DNA from 3 places in the Blastococcus colisei genome. Region 2 is predicted to be linked to each of the others. Evidence: riboswitches for the same ligand, from Rfam matches in the RefSeq annotation. Region 2 holds a riboswitch; each other region holds the start of a gene.

Region 1 (4,801 bases), on a different contig from region 2:
TAGTAGTCGATCGGCGGGCCGCGCTCCGCTGCTGCTCCAGGCGCTCGATGTACTCGGCCAGCGACATTCGCTGGCCGTGCACCTGCACCGCGTGTCGAGGGCTGCAGCCACCTTGTCCGCTGCGGGGCAGCGCCCGCTGCTCGGCGGGCGGCAGCGTGTCGTAGGTGGAGATGGACACCGCCATCGGTTGGGCGGTGTTGCCCACGGAGTACCGCACGACCGCTCGTTGCGGTCGGCGAACAGCAGCAGGATCTGCCCTGGTCCCGCCAGCTGCGCGAGCTAAGGATGGATCTGGGCGCGGTCAGCGCACTGAGTTTGCGACGTCGTGGGCATCGCGCGGATGCCCACGACGTCGCAGGTCTCGATGGCGGGTATGCAGAACTGGTGCCGTCGGGGTCAGGGCCGGCCGGAGCTGCCCTGCGCCTGACCGTCCGCAGAACCCTGCCGCGCGGATCCTCCGCTCGAGGGCTCGGGCGCCCCGGGGGTCTCGGGCGCCGGGGGGGCCGCAGACTGCTGGGCCGGACGCTCGGCGGCCCGGGTTTCCGGGGTCGCCGGCTGTTCGGACGGACGCTCGGCGGCCCGGGTTCCCGGGGTCGCCGGCTGCTCGGGCTGGTGGGTCTCGCGGGCGTCAGTGCTGACCTGCGCACCGTCGACACCGCCGTCCTGCGCGTCCTCCCTGACGGACGTACCGAACTGCTCCTTGGTGGGGACGTCCCCAGGACCGGGCAGGTCCTCGGGTGTGCGCCTTGTCTCGTCGGGGTGAGGCACGGTGGCCTGCTCGGGGAGAACCGGACGATCGGCTGCCTCGGGCAGGTCGAAGGGGGTGACGGATTCGATCACTTCTGCGACACCGTCCTGGATGGAAGCGGGCAGGACCCCGGCGGCTCCGGCACCGGTCACGCTGACTAGCGCAAGTCCCACGCCGGTCGCGGCCTGGGCAGCGACTCCGGCAGAGGCGAACTTGGCCGCGGCGGCGGCGAGGACGGTGAACATTGTGCGGCGTCTCCTTGTGGATGGCCCGGGGGCCGCGGCGCGCGCGGACTCCGGAGCAGTGGGGGTCGTCCCCGTCGACGGGCCGACGGGATCGGTGAGAAGACCGGTCGCCAGCAGCTCGGCCAGCTGCGGGCTGGGCCGCCCGGGACGGGCGGAGCTGTTCCGGACCGTCTCGGCGAATGCCACGAGCGGAGCGGCCTCTGCCGGGACGGGTCGTCCCACGAGGAAGCACTCGAAAGCCTCGTCGAACTGGTCGTTGGTCATCTCATCCCCGACATCGCTGGACCGGCTCATAGGGGCGCGACCTCCTGCACGAGCTCACTCCGAAGGGTGACCAGTCCTCGCCGCTGCAGCGCCTTGACCGCTGCCGCGGAGCGGCCCATCACGGAGGCGACCTGCTCGACGGACAGGTCGGCGAGGATGCGCAGCAGCAGGACCGTGCGCTGATCGGCGGGCAGGGCGGCACACATCTCTTGGACGGCGCCTGAGCCCAGCACCGCGAGTGCGTCATCCTCGGCGTCGCCGCCGACGGAGCCCCGCAGGACCTCCTCACCGCAGTCGACCAGCTCGGGTCGGCGACTCCTGCGCCGCCAGTCGTCAATCAGGCGGCGGTGCGCGATGGTGAAGACCCAGGCGCGCAGCGCGGCCTCGTCCCCCTCGAACGAGGACAGGCCGTTGAAGACCCCGATGAACGTCTCACTGGCCAGGTCATCCGGCTCCAGAGCGCCGTGCAGCCGCAGGTAGCCGGTCACGGAGGGCGCCAGCTCCCGATAGAGCACCTCCAGCGCCCAGGAGGCGCCCGCCTGCGCGGCCGCCAGCACCCCGGGGAAGGGCATCCCTACTGACATCCGGCACCTCCGGCTCGAATGGACGTCGGCTCATTCATCGGCAGCGACAGGTGCGGTCTTGAGCATGGCGGAACCGCGGGTCGCAGCCTGAGGCATCAACGATCGAGTCGGTCATCCTCCCCGGGAACGTGCCTCTTCGACGCGGCTGGCTGCTTGACTCGAGTCCGCGCCCAGCCCAGCCCGCGGAAAGTGGCGAGAAGGGCCCCCGCCGCCCTCCCGGTCCGGTCCTCCGCCGTGGACCACTGGCAGCTGTAGGTGGTCAGGTCGCGCTCGTGTGCTCGTGCGCTCGTGCGCCCGGGAGCGGGACCGGGACGCGGTCACCACGTAGCTCGCCGGCCTCCGCCGCCGTGGCGATGCTCGCGTGACAGGACTCGTCGGGGTCGTGGCGGGCCGCCCGGGGGCAAGGTCTAGGGTCCCTTTCGCCACCGCGGGAGCCCGGCGTACCGGGCTGAGAAGTCGGCTGAGACGGCCGCTGACCGCCACAACCTGATCCGGTTCGTACCGGCGTAGGGAGGGGATTCCCTTGACAGCTCCGTCCACGACCTCCACGGCCAGCCGTAAGACCTACCTGGCGGGTCCGCGTCCTGGCATGCGGGTGCCGATGCGCGAGATCGTGCTCAGCACCGGCGACTCCGTCGTCCTCTACGACACGTCGGGGCCGTACACCGATCCGACCTTCGAGGCCGACGTCCGCAGCGGACTGCCGTCGGTGCGGGCGGCATGGATCGCCGAGCGCGGCGACACCGAGGAGTACGAGGGCCGCCCGGTCCGGCCCGAGGACGACGGTCGTCGCTCCGGCGACCTGCGCAACCTCGACGCGGTGTTCGCCGCCGACGGACGCCGGCCCCTGCGGGCTCGGGACGGTGCCGCCGTGACCCAGCTCGCCCACGCCCGGCGGGGGCAGATCACCCCGGAGATGGAGTTCATCGCCGTCCGGGAGGGTGTGCCGGCCGAGCAGGTGCGAGCCGAGGTGGCCCGGGGCCGGGCCGTGATCCCGGCCAACGTGAACCATCCGGAGTCCGAGCCGATGATCATCGGCCGGGAGTTCCTCGTGAAGGTGAACGCCAACATCGGCAACTCGGCCGTGGCCTCGTCGATCGAGGAGGAGGTGGACAAGATGACCTGGGCGACCCGCTGGGGTGCCGACACCGTCATGGACCTCTCCACCGGCCGTAACATCCACAGCACCCGGGAGTGGATCCTCCGCAACTCGCCGGTGCCGATCGGCACCGTGCCGATCTACCAGGCGCTGGAGAAGGTCGGCGGCAAGGCCGAGGAGCTGTCCTGGGAGGTCTACCGGGACACGGTGATCGAGCAGTGCGAGCAGGGCGTCGACTACATAACCGTGCACGCCGGCGTGCTGCTGCGCTACGTGCCGCTCACCGCCCGGCGGAAGACCGGCATCGTCTCCCGTGGCGGGTCGATCATGGCGGCGTGGTGCCTGGCCCACCACGAGGAGAACTTCCTTTACACCCGTTTCTCGGAGCTCTGCGAGATCCTCCGGGCCTACGACGTCACCTTCTCCCTCGGCGACGGGCTCCGGCCGGGAAGCGTCGCTGACGCCAACGACGAGGCCCAGCTGGCCGAGCTGCGCACCCTCGGCGAGCTGACCACCGTGGCCTGGGAGCACGACGTCCAGGTCATGATTGAAGGCCCCGGCCACGTGCCCATGAACAAGATCAAGGAGAACGTCGACCTGCAACTCGAGCTGTGCCACGAGGCGCCGTTCTACACCCTCGGGCCCCTCACCACGGATGTCGCGCCGGGGTACGACCACATCACCTCCGCGATCGGCGCGGCCATGATCGCCTGGCACGGCACCGCGATGCTCTGCTACGTCACGCCCAAGGAGCACCTGGGCCTGCCCGACCGGGACGACGTCAAGGACGGCATGATCGCCTACAAGATCGCCGCGCACGCAGCCGACGTCGCGAAGGGGCACCCCGGCGCCCAGATGTGGGACGACGCCCTCTCCGACGCCCGCTTCGAGTTCCGCTGGGAGGACCAGTTCAACCTCGCGCTCGACCCGGACACCGCCCGGTCGATGCACGACGAGACGCTGCCGGCCGCCCCAGCCAAGACGGCGCACTTCTGCTCCATGTGCGGCCCGCATTTCTGCTCGATGCGGATCTCGCAGGACGTGCGCCGCTACGCCGAGGAGCGGGGGCTGACGTCGGAGGAGGCGATCGACGCAGGCCTCCGGGAGAAGGCGGCCGAGTTCACTGCGCACGGCGGCCGCATCCAGCTGCCTCTGGCCGAGTAGCCCCGTGACGCCGGACGAGCGGGTGTGGCCCCGGCCGGTGCCGCTCGTCGGTGATGCGACCGCGGCCTCCGAGCGGGCCGCCGACCCGACCGGCTGGGCGCTGGGGACCGAGGCCCGGGCGGGGCTGTACGAGGCGATCGGGGTCCGGCGGGACGTCCGCCGGTTCCGTCCAGACCCGCTGCCCGACGAGGTCCTGCAGCGAGTCCTCGGGGCCGCGCACGCCGCTCCGTCGGTCGGGCACAGCCAGCCCTGGCGGTTCCTCGTTGTCCGCGATCCGGAGATCCGGGACCGGGCGGCCGTCCTCACCGATCGTGAGCGGCTGCGTCAGGCCGCCGGACTCGACGCAGACGCGGCTCGTCGTCTCCTCGACCTGCAGCTCGAAGGTGTCCGAGAGGCCCCGCTCGGGATCGTCGTCTGCTGTGACCGACGCACCCCCGCCGCGGGGGTGCTGGGCCGGGCTACGTTCCCCGACGCCGACCTGTGGAGCTGCGCGGCGGCCATCCAAAACCTGTGGCTGGCCGCGCGGGCCGAGGGGCTGGGCCTCGGCTGGGTGACGCTCTTCCAGCCCGAGGACCTGGCCGAACTGTTCGGCCTGCCCGACGGCGTGGTCACCTTGGGCTGGCTGTGCCTCGGCTGGCCCGACGAACGCCCGCCCGCGCCGGGCCTGGAACGCGCAGGCTGGTCGCGGCGGCTCGCG
Region 2 (4,801 bases):
CCGGCGCCCAGGACGAGCGGCCAGGTCCGCCGCCAGAGGCCGCGCAGATCGGTCAGTCCGGCCGCCGGGAGGAGGCACAGCTCGGCGGCCACCACGACGGCCGGGGTGACGACGTCCAGGCTGGTGAGGAGCACCAGCGTGACGACGGCCATCGCGCTGAGCTGGGCGACCGGGTTGATCCGGCCCAGGCGCGTGTCGGGCACCGGGCCCAGCGACAGGGACGCCGTCACAGCGCCCCCCGTTCGACTCCGGACTCGTTCCGCTCCTCGCTCGCTGTCCCCCGCAAGCGGGAGGTGCCGCCAGCCTGCGGCGATGCTCGCTCGCCCGTCGTTCTCACAGCGCGAGCCGGCCGTCGGCGAGGACTGCCACCAGGTCGGCGTCGTGGGTGACCACGGCGACGGCGCAACCGGCCGCCCGCTGCTCGGCCAGCAGCGTCACGAGCTCGCGCCAGGTGGCGGCGTCCTGTCCGAACGTCGGCTCGTCGAGGACGAGCACGCGTGGCGCGGTCGCCAGCGCCGTGGCCACCGAGAGCCGGCGCTGCTGGCCGCCGGACAGCGTGTACGGGTTGGCGTCGGCGAACGCGGTCAGTCCCAGCCGCTCGAGCAGCTCGTCGGCGGTGGCCCGTGCCGCGGCGGCGTGCTCGCCCGAGCGGAGGGGGCCCAGCGCCAGCTCGTCGCGGAGCCGCCCGGTGAGGAACTGCTGCTCCGGATGCTGGAACACGGTGCCGATGCGGCTGACCAGCTCGCCGGCCCGCCACCGATGTGGCTCGTCGTACCCGTTGCGCACGGTGCCGGTCAGCTCGTCCGACGCCGTCACCCGGCCGGTGGTGGGCGCCCGGAGCCCGGCCAGGAGGAGCGCCAGCGTGGACTTGCCCGTCCCGTTGGGGCCGGTCACCGCCAACGCCCGGCCGGCCCGGAGTGCCGTCGTCGTCGGGGGAAGCGCCGGGCCCGGGCTGCCGCGGTAGGTGAACCCGGCCGCCTGCGCGGCGAGCAGGACCGGTCCGTCCGGTGCGGCCGGCAGCTGCAGCCCGGCCGTGCGGGGGACCGGCCGCCAACCTGCCGGGTGCTCCACGACCCCACCGGGCACCACCTCGACCACCCGGTCCACCAGGGGGAGCCAGGGCTGCGCGTCGTGGTCGACGACGAGCACGGTCGCGGTGCGGTCGGCGGTCGCGCGGGCCACGGCCGACCGGACGAGCGCCGCCCCGTCCGGGTCGAGCTGGGCGGTCGGCTCGTCCAGCAGCAGCAACCCGGGACGACGGGCCAGGGCTCCGGCCAGCACCAGCCGCTGCTTCTCCCCTCCGGAGAGCGCCTGGGTGGGACGGTCGCGCCCGTGGGGAAAGCCGACCGCCGCCAGCGCCTCGTCGACCCGCGGCCAGATCCCCTCCGGTGGGAGGCCGGCGTTCTCCACTCCGAAGGCGACGTCGTCCCCGGCCCGGGTCATGACCAGCTGGCTGTCGGGGTCCTGCGCGAGCAGGCCCAGCCGGCCGCGGGCGGCGTGCGGAGCCCCGCCGTCGACGGTGAGCTCTCCGGCCACCTCGGTGCCCTCGGCGTCGAGGATGCCGGCCAGCGCGGCGAGCAGCGTCGACTTCCCCGCACCGGAGGCGCCGGTGAGCAGGATCCGCTCCCCGGGCTCGACGACGAGGTCGACGCCGGTCAGTGCCCAGGCCCGCCGCGAAGGGTGACGGACGCCCAGGCCCCGCGCGACGAGGCGCACGGGGCCGGCGTCCGCCCGGATCGGCGACGGACCACGCGTGGTGGTCACCGGGGGCGCGTCAGACGCGGGTGCGGCCCGAGGCGAAGGAGCCCAGCGCCCCGGTCCGGGCCATCGCGCGGACCAGCAGCAGGCCCACGACACCGGCCAGCAGCACGCTGGAGAGGACGGTGGCCAGCGTGTACGGGAGCGTGAACGCCCAGAGCGGGTACTCGCCGGACACCGGGTAGTACAGGCTCAGGTCCAGGATCGACGTCGACAGGCCGGCGGTCACCGCGGCGAGGATCGCCGTCCCCCAGCCGAAGGTGCGGTAGCGCGTGAGCAGGAAGCCGAGCTCGGCGCCGGCGCCCTGGACCAGGCCGTAGACCACGATGATCCCGCCGTACGGCGAGCCCAGGAGCAGGCTGACCGCGGCGGCGAGGGTCGAGGCGAAGATCGCCGCCCCCGGGCGGCGCACCATCAGCCCGGCGACGACGCCGGGCATGAGGAAGACACCGTTGAGCAGGCCCTTGATCGGCGGGAAGAAGTCCAGCGGCGTGGAGACCACCTCCGCGAACAAATTCCAGCCCCAGAAGACGACGCCGAACGCGACGCCCAGGACGGCGGTGACGACGATGTCGACGGTGCGCCAGCGGACGGGCTTCTCGTACCCGGCATCGACGGACGACGGACGGACGGCCTGATCGGCCATGACTTTCCTCCAGACTCCCTGCGCCGGCATGACCCGGATCAGGTTCGAGGGTCTGCGGTTGCCCGCACTCTCAGCGCCGTAGCGCTCCCCTGCTGCGTGTGTTCGGTTGTGCCGTCGACCATAACCCCTGCCGCGCTCACCGGTGCCGCCCCGTGGTCGCCGGTACCGCCCTGCACCGCGGTACCGGCCACTGCACGGCGGTCTCCACGGCCGACTCGGGCCCTCCTGGCCGCGCACGGCTCACCGCACTCGCCGGGCCGCCGCCACCAGTTCGCCGATCCGGCGGGCGTGGGCGCCGGCCCAGTAGACCCGGCCGCAGGCCCTGCACCGCGCGAACTCCTCGAAGCTCCGCAGCGTGCCCGGCTCCAGCCGGTGGGCGACCTCCTCCTTGGCGACCGGCTGCAGCGGCCCTCCGCAGGCGGTGCAGCGGGTCAGGGGCGCGAGGACGGGGGCGAAGCGATCCAGGACGTCGGCGAGCGGGTCGTCGGGGTCGCTGCCGCGCACCAGGGCTCCCCGGGTCAGTGCTCGGCGCATCAGCAGCCCGCGATCCTGGGTGAGCAGCGCCCGGTGCTCGGTGACCGCGCGGTCGACGAGCTCCGGGTCGTCGGCATCGTTGGACCACGCCGCGTCCAGGCCGAGCAGGCGCAGCCGGCGGGCCAGGGCGCCGAGACCGACGTCCAGCAGGAAGCCGCCGGTCGCCGATGGCTCGGGGCGGGCTCGCTCGACGACCTCGATGGAGCCACCGGGGCGGGCCCGCGCGCCGGCCGGCACGGGTTCGCCGTCCAGCCGGAGCGCGCCCACCTCGCTCAGGGGCACTCCGGCGGACTGCACGACGTGGCCGACGGTGGCGTCGGGGTCGAAGCGCAGTCGCCGCATACCAGCGTGCCGGTCCCGCCTGGGGAGCAGGAAGCGCAGCGGCACCGGGACGACGACATCGACGTCCTGCGGTCCTGACCGTTCGTCCATGGCGGGCCGCTACCCTCCTTCACCGGAATACTTGAAGCATCAAGCAACTTGGTGCACGATGACCGCGCCATCGACCGCCAGGAGCCCGCCATGCCCGTGCAGCGCCTCAACCATGCCGTCCTGTACGTGCGCGACGTCGAGCGCAGCCACGCGTTCTACCGCGACGTCCTGGGCTTCCGTGCGAAGACGGAGATCCCGGGTGCCGCAGTCTTCCTCCAGGCGGAGGGCTCGACCAACGACCACGATCTGGGCCTGTTCCAGATCGGCGCGGGCGCGGGCCCGTCGGAGGCCGGGCGCCGGACCGTGGGCCTCTACCACCTGGCGTGGGAGGTCGACACCCTCGCCGAGCTGTCCCGGATCCGCGATGCGCTGCTGCGGGCCGGTGCGCTCGTCGGCGCCTCCGACCACGTCACCACCAAGGCGCTCTACGCCCAGGACCCCGACGGCATCGAATTCGAGGTCTCGTGGCTGCTGCCGGCCGCGCTGATCACCCCCGAGGTCACCGGCGGCGCGGCGATGACCGCGCCGCTGGACCTCGAGCGGGAGATCGAGCGCTACGGCGCGCAGACCCGCGGCGGCGTGGGCGTCTCCGTCCCGGCCTGACCTGACCGCCCGAGTGAGCCTGTCGCACAAAGCGCGCCTGATTGATGATCATCCTGGGCGGCGGGAGACTGGGGTATGCCGCAGAACTTCATCCGCGGGGATGTCGATCAGGGGTTCCTGCTGCCGCCGGATGTGCGGGATTGGCTGCCCGACGGGGAGCTGGCCTGGACGGTCAAGGATGCGGTGGACTCGTTCGACCTGTCGGGGTTCAAGCGCTCGTATCGGGCCAACGGGCAGGGCGCGGCGGCGTTCGACCCGGCGCTGATGGTGGCGGTGCTGCTGTACGCGCACGCGGTCGGGGTGCGCTCGTCGCGGGCGATCGAGCGGCACTGTGTCCGCGATGTGGCGTTCCGGGTGCTGGCCGGCAATCGGGTGCCCGATCACGCCACGATCGCCCGGTTCGTCACGCGTCACCGCCAGCCGCTGCAGGAGCTGTTCGCGCAGGTGCTGCGGGTGTGTCACGAGGCCGGGATGGTGCGGCTGGGCGTGATCGCGGTGGACGGGACGAAGATCGCCGCGAACGCCTCCTGGTCGAAGAACCACACCTCGGCGTCGCTGGCCCACCAGGTCGCCGAGGAGCAGGCCCGCTACGACCAGCTGGCCGCCGAGCTGCTCGACGAACAGACGCGCATCGACGCGGCCGAGGACGCCGAACACGGCGACGACCGCGGGGATGAGCTGCCACCGCCGCTGCGCCGGCGGGCCGAGCGGTTGGCTCGACTGAAGGAGGCCAAGCAGCGCCTGGACGACGAGCAGGCCGCGGCCGTGGCCGAGCAGGAGGTGAGGAAGGCCGAGTGGCAGCGCCGCAAGGACGCCGGCACCCGCCGC
Region 3 (4,801 bases), on a different contig from region 2:
CAGCCCGGTCTTGGTCGCGGTGGCGAAGGCCGGGCCCACCCCGAGGTAGTCCGCTCCGGCGGCCACCAGCTCGGCGGCGGTCGCGGCGGTCCGCGCCGTGCCACCCAGCAGATGGTTCGGGCCGGCGATCGAGCGCGCCGCGGCCACCGGCAGGTCGCCGGCGCCCAGGTGGGTGCCCGCCGCGCCGACCGCGAGCGCAATGTCGACCCGGTCGTCGACGATGCACGTCGCTCCGCGCCGCGCGCAGACTTCCGCGACCCGGGCGGCGAAGTCGTACAGCGCCCGGTCCGGGCAGAACTTCACCCGGACCTGCACGATCCGGGCGCCGGCCGCCACCGCCGCGGAGACGACACCGAGGGCGTCCCTGCCCTGACGGGCGTCGGTGAGCACGTGCAATCCGCCGATCCGCCGGCGAACCTCCACCGCACGGTCCGGGCCGACCGGTAGCGGGGAGTCGGTCCGGCCGGCGGCGCCCATTCGGCGGCCCGTCACCGGAGGGCCTTGGACGGGGCGACCGGGAACCGGGCCCGGCGGCGGCGGGCGGACAGGCCGCCGGGCAGACAGATCAGCGTGGTCAGTGCCGCGGCCACCGCGAGGCTGACCAGCGAGGCTGACCAGCCGTTGGCCGGGTCGATGCCCAGCTCGGCCTGGCGGGCGGACCACCACGCCGTCCAGCCCCCACCCGGTCCGGCGAAGAAGGTCGGCAGCGTCAGCTGGTAGGCCACGAAACCGGCCGCCCACGCCAGCAGCAGGGCCGGGCGCGCCGGCGCAGTGTCCGACACATCCCAGCGGCCGCGCGGCAGCAGCCAGTAGGCGACCACGAAGACCCCGACCAGCGGAACGAACACCGCGCCGATCAGGAAGAGGAACGGCTCGTAGGCGACCAGGTCGGCCATCAGCGCCAGCCCGGTGGCTCCCACGCCCACGACCCCGGCCAGCACCCGGCGGTCCAGCCGGGCCACCACGTTCTGCGCCGACACCGCCGTCGAGTAGACGTTGGCGAACGCCTCGTCCACCTCCACCACGAGCAGCACCAGGACGGCCAGCAGCCCGAGCGGAACGGCCAGCAGCGCATCCACGACGTCCAGACCGCCCCGCCCGTAGGCGACCAGCGCCAGCGCGCCGAGAGTGAACAGAGCCATGGCGGCGCCGCCGTAGCCGGCCGCAGCGCCCACGAACGCGTCCCGCCCCCGCCGGACGTGCCGGGTGTAGTCCGCCGCCAGCGGAAACCAGGAAACCGGCAACGCGATCACGATGTCAGCCGCCGTCCAGAACGATCCGGCCCCGCGCTCGGTCACCGCCGGCAGCGGCTCGGACAACACCTGGATGTACAGGTAGACGATCGCGGCCAGCGCCGCCCACACCGCGTACCGCGCCAGCACCCGCACCGCGCCCAGCGGGCGCAGCGCCATCAGCGTGGCCAGCGCGCCCGCGGCGAGGACGAACGGCCAGCGCGGTGCATCCAGCGCCCGGGAGGCGGCCTCGGCGATGATCCACACCTCGAAGGCGGCCCAGCCCACGCACTGCACGAGATTGAAAGCGGTGGGCAGGAACGACGTCCGCCGACCCAGCAACCCCCGCATCAGCACCATCGCCGGCACGCCCTCCCGGGCGCCGGCCGCCGCCCCCAGGCCCAGCAACACCGATCCGATCACCGCACCGACCACGATCGCGCCGATCGTCACCGACAGCGGGCGGTCGGCGAGGACCACGTAGGTGGCCGCCACCGGCAACAGCAGGCTGACCCCCAGGCTGCCCCACAACCCCGCCGTGTCCCGCAGGCCCAGCGTCCGAGGCGGTGCTTGGGACAGCGTGATCGGTGCATCCCCCGATGACGTGGTGGCACCGACAGCGCCGGACCTGCTCATAATCGCTCCCTACGCCGGCATTACCCGGTCAGGTTCCAGCGGTCGGCGGCACAGTCAGCCGCCCTCTCAGCCCGGTACCTCCGAGCTCCCGCACATCGCGCATCCAGCCTACCGAGATATCCGCGCTCGCCGAGCGCCGCCCCCTGCTCTGCCACCACAGCGCACAACCGGCCTGAGCAGATGCGCAGGTCCGCGACGGTCGGCGCCCCGGCTCCCCGGCGAGCGAGAAGGCCGGCCCGAGACCCCCGGCCTTCTCAGCGTCTCGGGCATGTGTTCCATGCGTGGCAGGTCCGTGGCGTAGGCGTGCAGCTGCCCGGCGCGGCCCGACCTGGCGACCGCCGCGGAGACCCCGTCGGGCCAGCACGCTGGTGAGCCAACTTCCTCCTGCCGCCCACATCGCGTGCGGGGTCGGGTCCGCTTCCGAAGAGCTGGCAGCGCTCGTCGATGACACAATGGTGGCCCCGATCGAGGGCTGCGCCTCCTCGACGGTGCGGGTACGCGCCGGGCCGGACAGCGCGATCTCCTCGGCGAGGTCCTCGTCGTCGGGCTTCGGGGAGGGATTCCACCTCGACCAGCGCCAGCTGAACGGCGGTCACGCCGGCGGCTCTCTCAGAGATCTATCGAGGGCCTGGGACCGTCCACGGGCGGCGACTGCCGCTTCCATCTGCAGTCCGGCGATGAGGAAGTGGACGAGGCGGTCGATGTCGACCGCCGCCCGGGGCCTGGAGCGCAGTCGGTCGATCAGCAGCCCGCGCAGCACCCAGCACAGAGTTTGGATAGCGTAATCCGGAATCGTCCCGTGGCCCTCGGCGCGCGCAACGACCGCCGAGACGGCATGCATCAGGGGCCGGTCGAGCGCGTCATGGACCGCGACCTCGAGGCGCGGGTTCCAGATGGCGGCGCTGAGCACTGCGGCTACGACACGTTCGTCCCTGCTCGATGCGGTTCGCCACGGCTGCAGCAGCGTGTGCAAGTCCCGGTCGAGATCTCCCGAAGGCTCGAACGCGGGAAACAGCTGTACATGCTCGAGCGCGCTGACCACCAAGGCCTCCAGATCGGGCGAATCCCCGAGGGCCGGACCGGCGGCGCCCGCTCGGGCCTTGATCTCATCGGCGGTCAGGCCGGCGCAGCCCAGTTGGGCCAACGTGTCGAGCACGGCACTGAGGACATGCCGACAGCTCGGTGACTGCGAACTGAAGACCTCGCTCATGCCACCCGCCTTCCCTGCCGACAGAGCCCGACGAGGGGGATGCCGTGCGCGTCGCGCTGCCCTACGGGAGGCTAGGGATGACAGGCGGAACTCGGGGGTTCCTTCTACTGGAGGGCGCTGGACGTTCGGCGTACCCCGTCTTCGAGCAGCGGGTTTCCCCCTCAGCGATCTTGTCTGTCGCGACGATCCCTCGTTAGGCTCACTCAGTGTCACTGCGTCAGCCGAGCTCGCTGTCCTGGGGCGTTCCCCCGGCGGGTGCGCGACCCCGGCGGCGTCGACTGGATCCCTCTCGTGACCGGGCGATTCAGGCTGCTGTCCTGGAGGTGTTGGCGCAGGTCGGCTACGCCGGACTGACCATGGATGCGGTGGCCAGAACCGCCGGCGTCAGCAAGGCGACAATCTATCGGCGCTGGTCGTCCAAGGCGGACGTGCTGGTGAGCCTCATCGATACGGCTAGCGATGAGACGCTCGTGATCCCGGACTCTGGTTCCCTGCGGGATGACATGGTCGCGCTGCTGACCGCACTGGCCGCGGTGCTGGCGGGCCCGGGTGGAAGCGCCAGTCGAGCGCTGATCGGTGTCATGAACCAGGAACCGGCCCTGGAGGAAGCCTTCCGACGTGGTCCCATGGCGCGTTGGGCGGAAGCCTTCGGAACGGTCTGCGAGCGTGCCGTCGATCGCGGCGAGTTGGTGGCGAGTGGCGCAGCGTCGTTGGCTGCCGAGGCGGGCCCGGCGATCCTCTTGCTCCGCTGGATGATCAGTGGCATGGACGTCGATCAGGAGCTGGCCGTGGCGGTGGTCGACGACGTCATGATGCCGCTGCTCCGGCGGCTCTAGCATCCCGGATACCCCGTGCGCACTGTCGGTGCCCGCCTGCCAACTCGGCATGGGCGCGGGCGCCAACGATCACTGGAGATCGCATCCCAGATCGCCACTGACCACTGCGTCAGCATCGTCGGTTCGGTGTCCGCCCGGACAACGAGCACACGCTGCGCCGTTCCATTGCGCGCGAAGTGCACATGGAGCTCCGTTGCCCACCGGACGAATCTCTCGGCTGCGACAGGTGGTCGCGGTGAGTGCCCCGTGCCGGGGGACTGGATGCCCGCATCCTGCGCGAGCCGAGAGACGCACCGCAGGAGAGGCGTCGACGGGGTTCGTGCTGATCGACGGCTGAAGCCCTGGACACCTCCTGCAGCCTCACCTCGTGCGCATACGTTCTGCTCTAATCTCAGCACGGTGAGTGACCTCGATGGTGTGCGAGCTCAGCGGAAGGCCCAGACCCGAGCGCGGATCCTCGAGGTCGCCAGGGAGTTGTTCGAGACATGCGGCTTCAGCGCCGTGACCGTCGCAGAGGTTGCCAGCGCGGCAGGTGTGTCGGTGCAGACGGTCTTCAATCATTTTGCCACCAAGGAAGAGCTCTTCTTCGCCGGGCGTGTGCCCTGGGTTGAGGGTCTCGCCGAGGCGGTCCGCTCCCGGGGGCGACAGCGGTCTGCTTTGACGGCGTTACGCAGCTACCTCGTCGACTGGGTCCGGGCTGACATCGTGGCGGCGGCCACGGAGGAGCACCGTCGTTTCGTCGCCACGCTCGAGGCCGCACCGGCTCTCCGCGTCTACGAGCGGGAGCTGTACCACGAGGCGGTTACCCGGCTGACCAAGGCGTTGATCGAAGCGGGAAGCCAGGGATGGAAAGAAGAAAGCGGGTGCCGGCGTGGACGCGACCCGGA

The links. A riboswitch is a leader RNA that binds a small molecule or an ion and turns the genes downstream of it on or off. The one in region 2 is predicted to bind thiamine pyrophosphate.
Region 1: another riboswitch for thiamine pyrophosphate. It lies ahead of thiC (phosphomethylpyrimidine synthase ThiC); the one in region 2 lies ahead of FHU33_RS24615 (ECF transporter S component).
Region 3: another riboswitch for thiamine pyrophosphate. It lies ahead of FHU33_RS17825 (purine-cytosine permease family protein); the one in region 2 lies ahead of FHU33_RS24615 (ECF transporter S component).

What each region holds. Positions count from the first base shown of each region.
Region 1 is NZ_VFQE01000001.1:3,293,940-3,298,740, reverse strand. Features, by position in the region: gene FHU33_RS15720 (helix-turn-helix domain-containing protein) at 1-3, shown strand, start outside; gene FHU33_RS15710 (hypothetical protein) at 397-1,287, opposite strand; gene FHU33_RS15705 (RNA polymerase sigma factor) at 1,284-1,841, opposite strand; TPP riboswitch at 2,259-2,371, shown strand; gene thiC (phosphomethylpyrimidine synthase ThiC) at 2,365-4,104, shown strand; gene bluB (5,6-dimethylbenzimidazole synthase) at 4,109-4,801, shown strand, end outside.
Region 2 is NZ_VFQE01000004.1:21,920-26,720, forward strand. Features, by position in the region: gene FHU33_RS24605 (energy-coupling factor transporter transmembrane component T family protein) at 1-230, opposite strand, end outside; gene FHU33_RS24610 (ABC transporter ATP-binding protein) at 334-1,764, opposite strand; gene FHU33_RS24615 (ECF transporter S component) at 1,775-2,404, opposite strand; TPP riboswitch at 2,402-2,505, opposite strand; gene FHU33_RS24620 (Mut7-C RNAse domain-containing protein) at 2,645-3,370, opposite strand; gene FHU33_RS24625 (VOC family protein) at 3,461-3,973, shown strand; gene FHU33_RS24630 (transposase) at 4,049-4,801, shown strand, end outside.
Region 3 is NZ_VFQE01000001.1:3,742,651-3,747,451, reverse strand. Features, by position in the region: gene thiE (thiamine phosphate synthase) at 1-492, opposite strand, end outside; gene FHU33_RS17825 (purine-cytosine permease family protein) at 489-1,868, opposite strand; TPP riboswitch at 1,858-1,970, opposite strand; gene FHU33_RS17820 (TetR/AcrR family transcriptional regulator C-terminal ligand-binding domain-containing protein) at 2,461-3,078, opposite strand; gene FHU33_RS17815 (TetR/AcrR family transcriptional regulator) at 3,402-3,914, shown strand; gene FHU33_RS17810 (TetR/AcrR family transcriptional regulator) at 4,314-4,801, shown strand, end outside.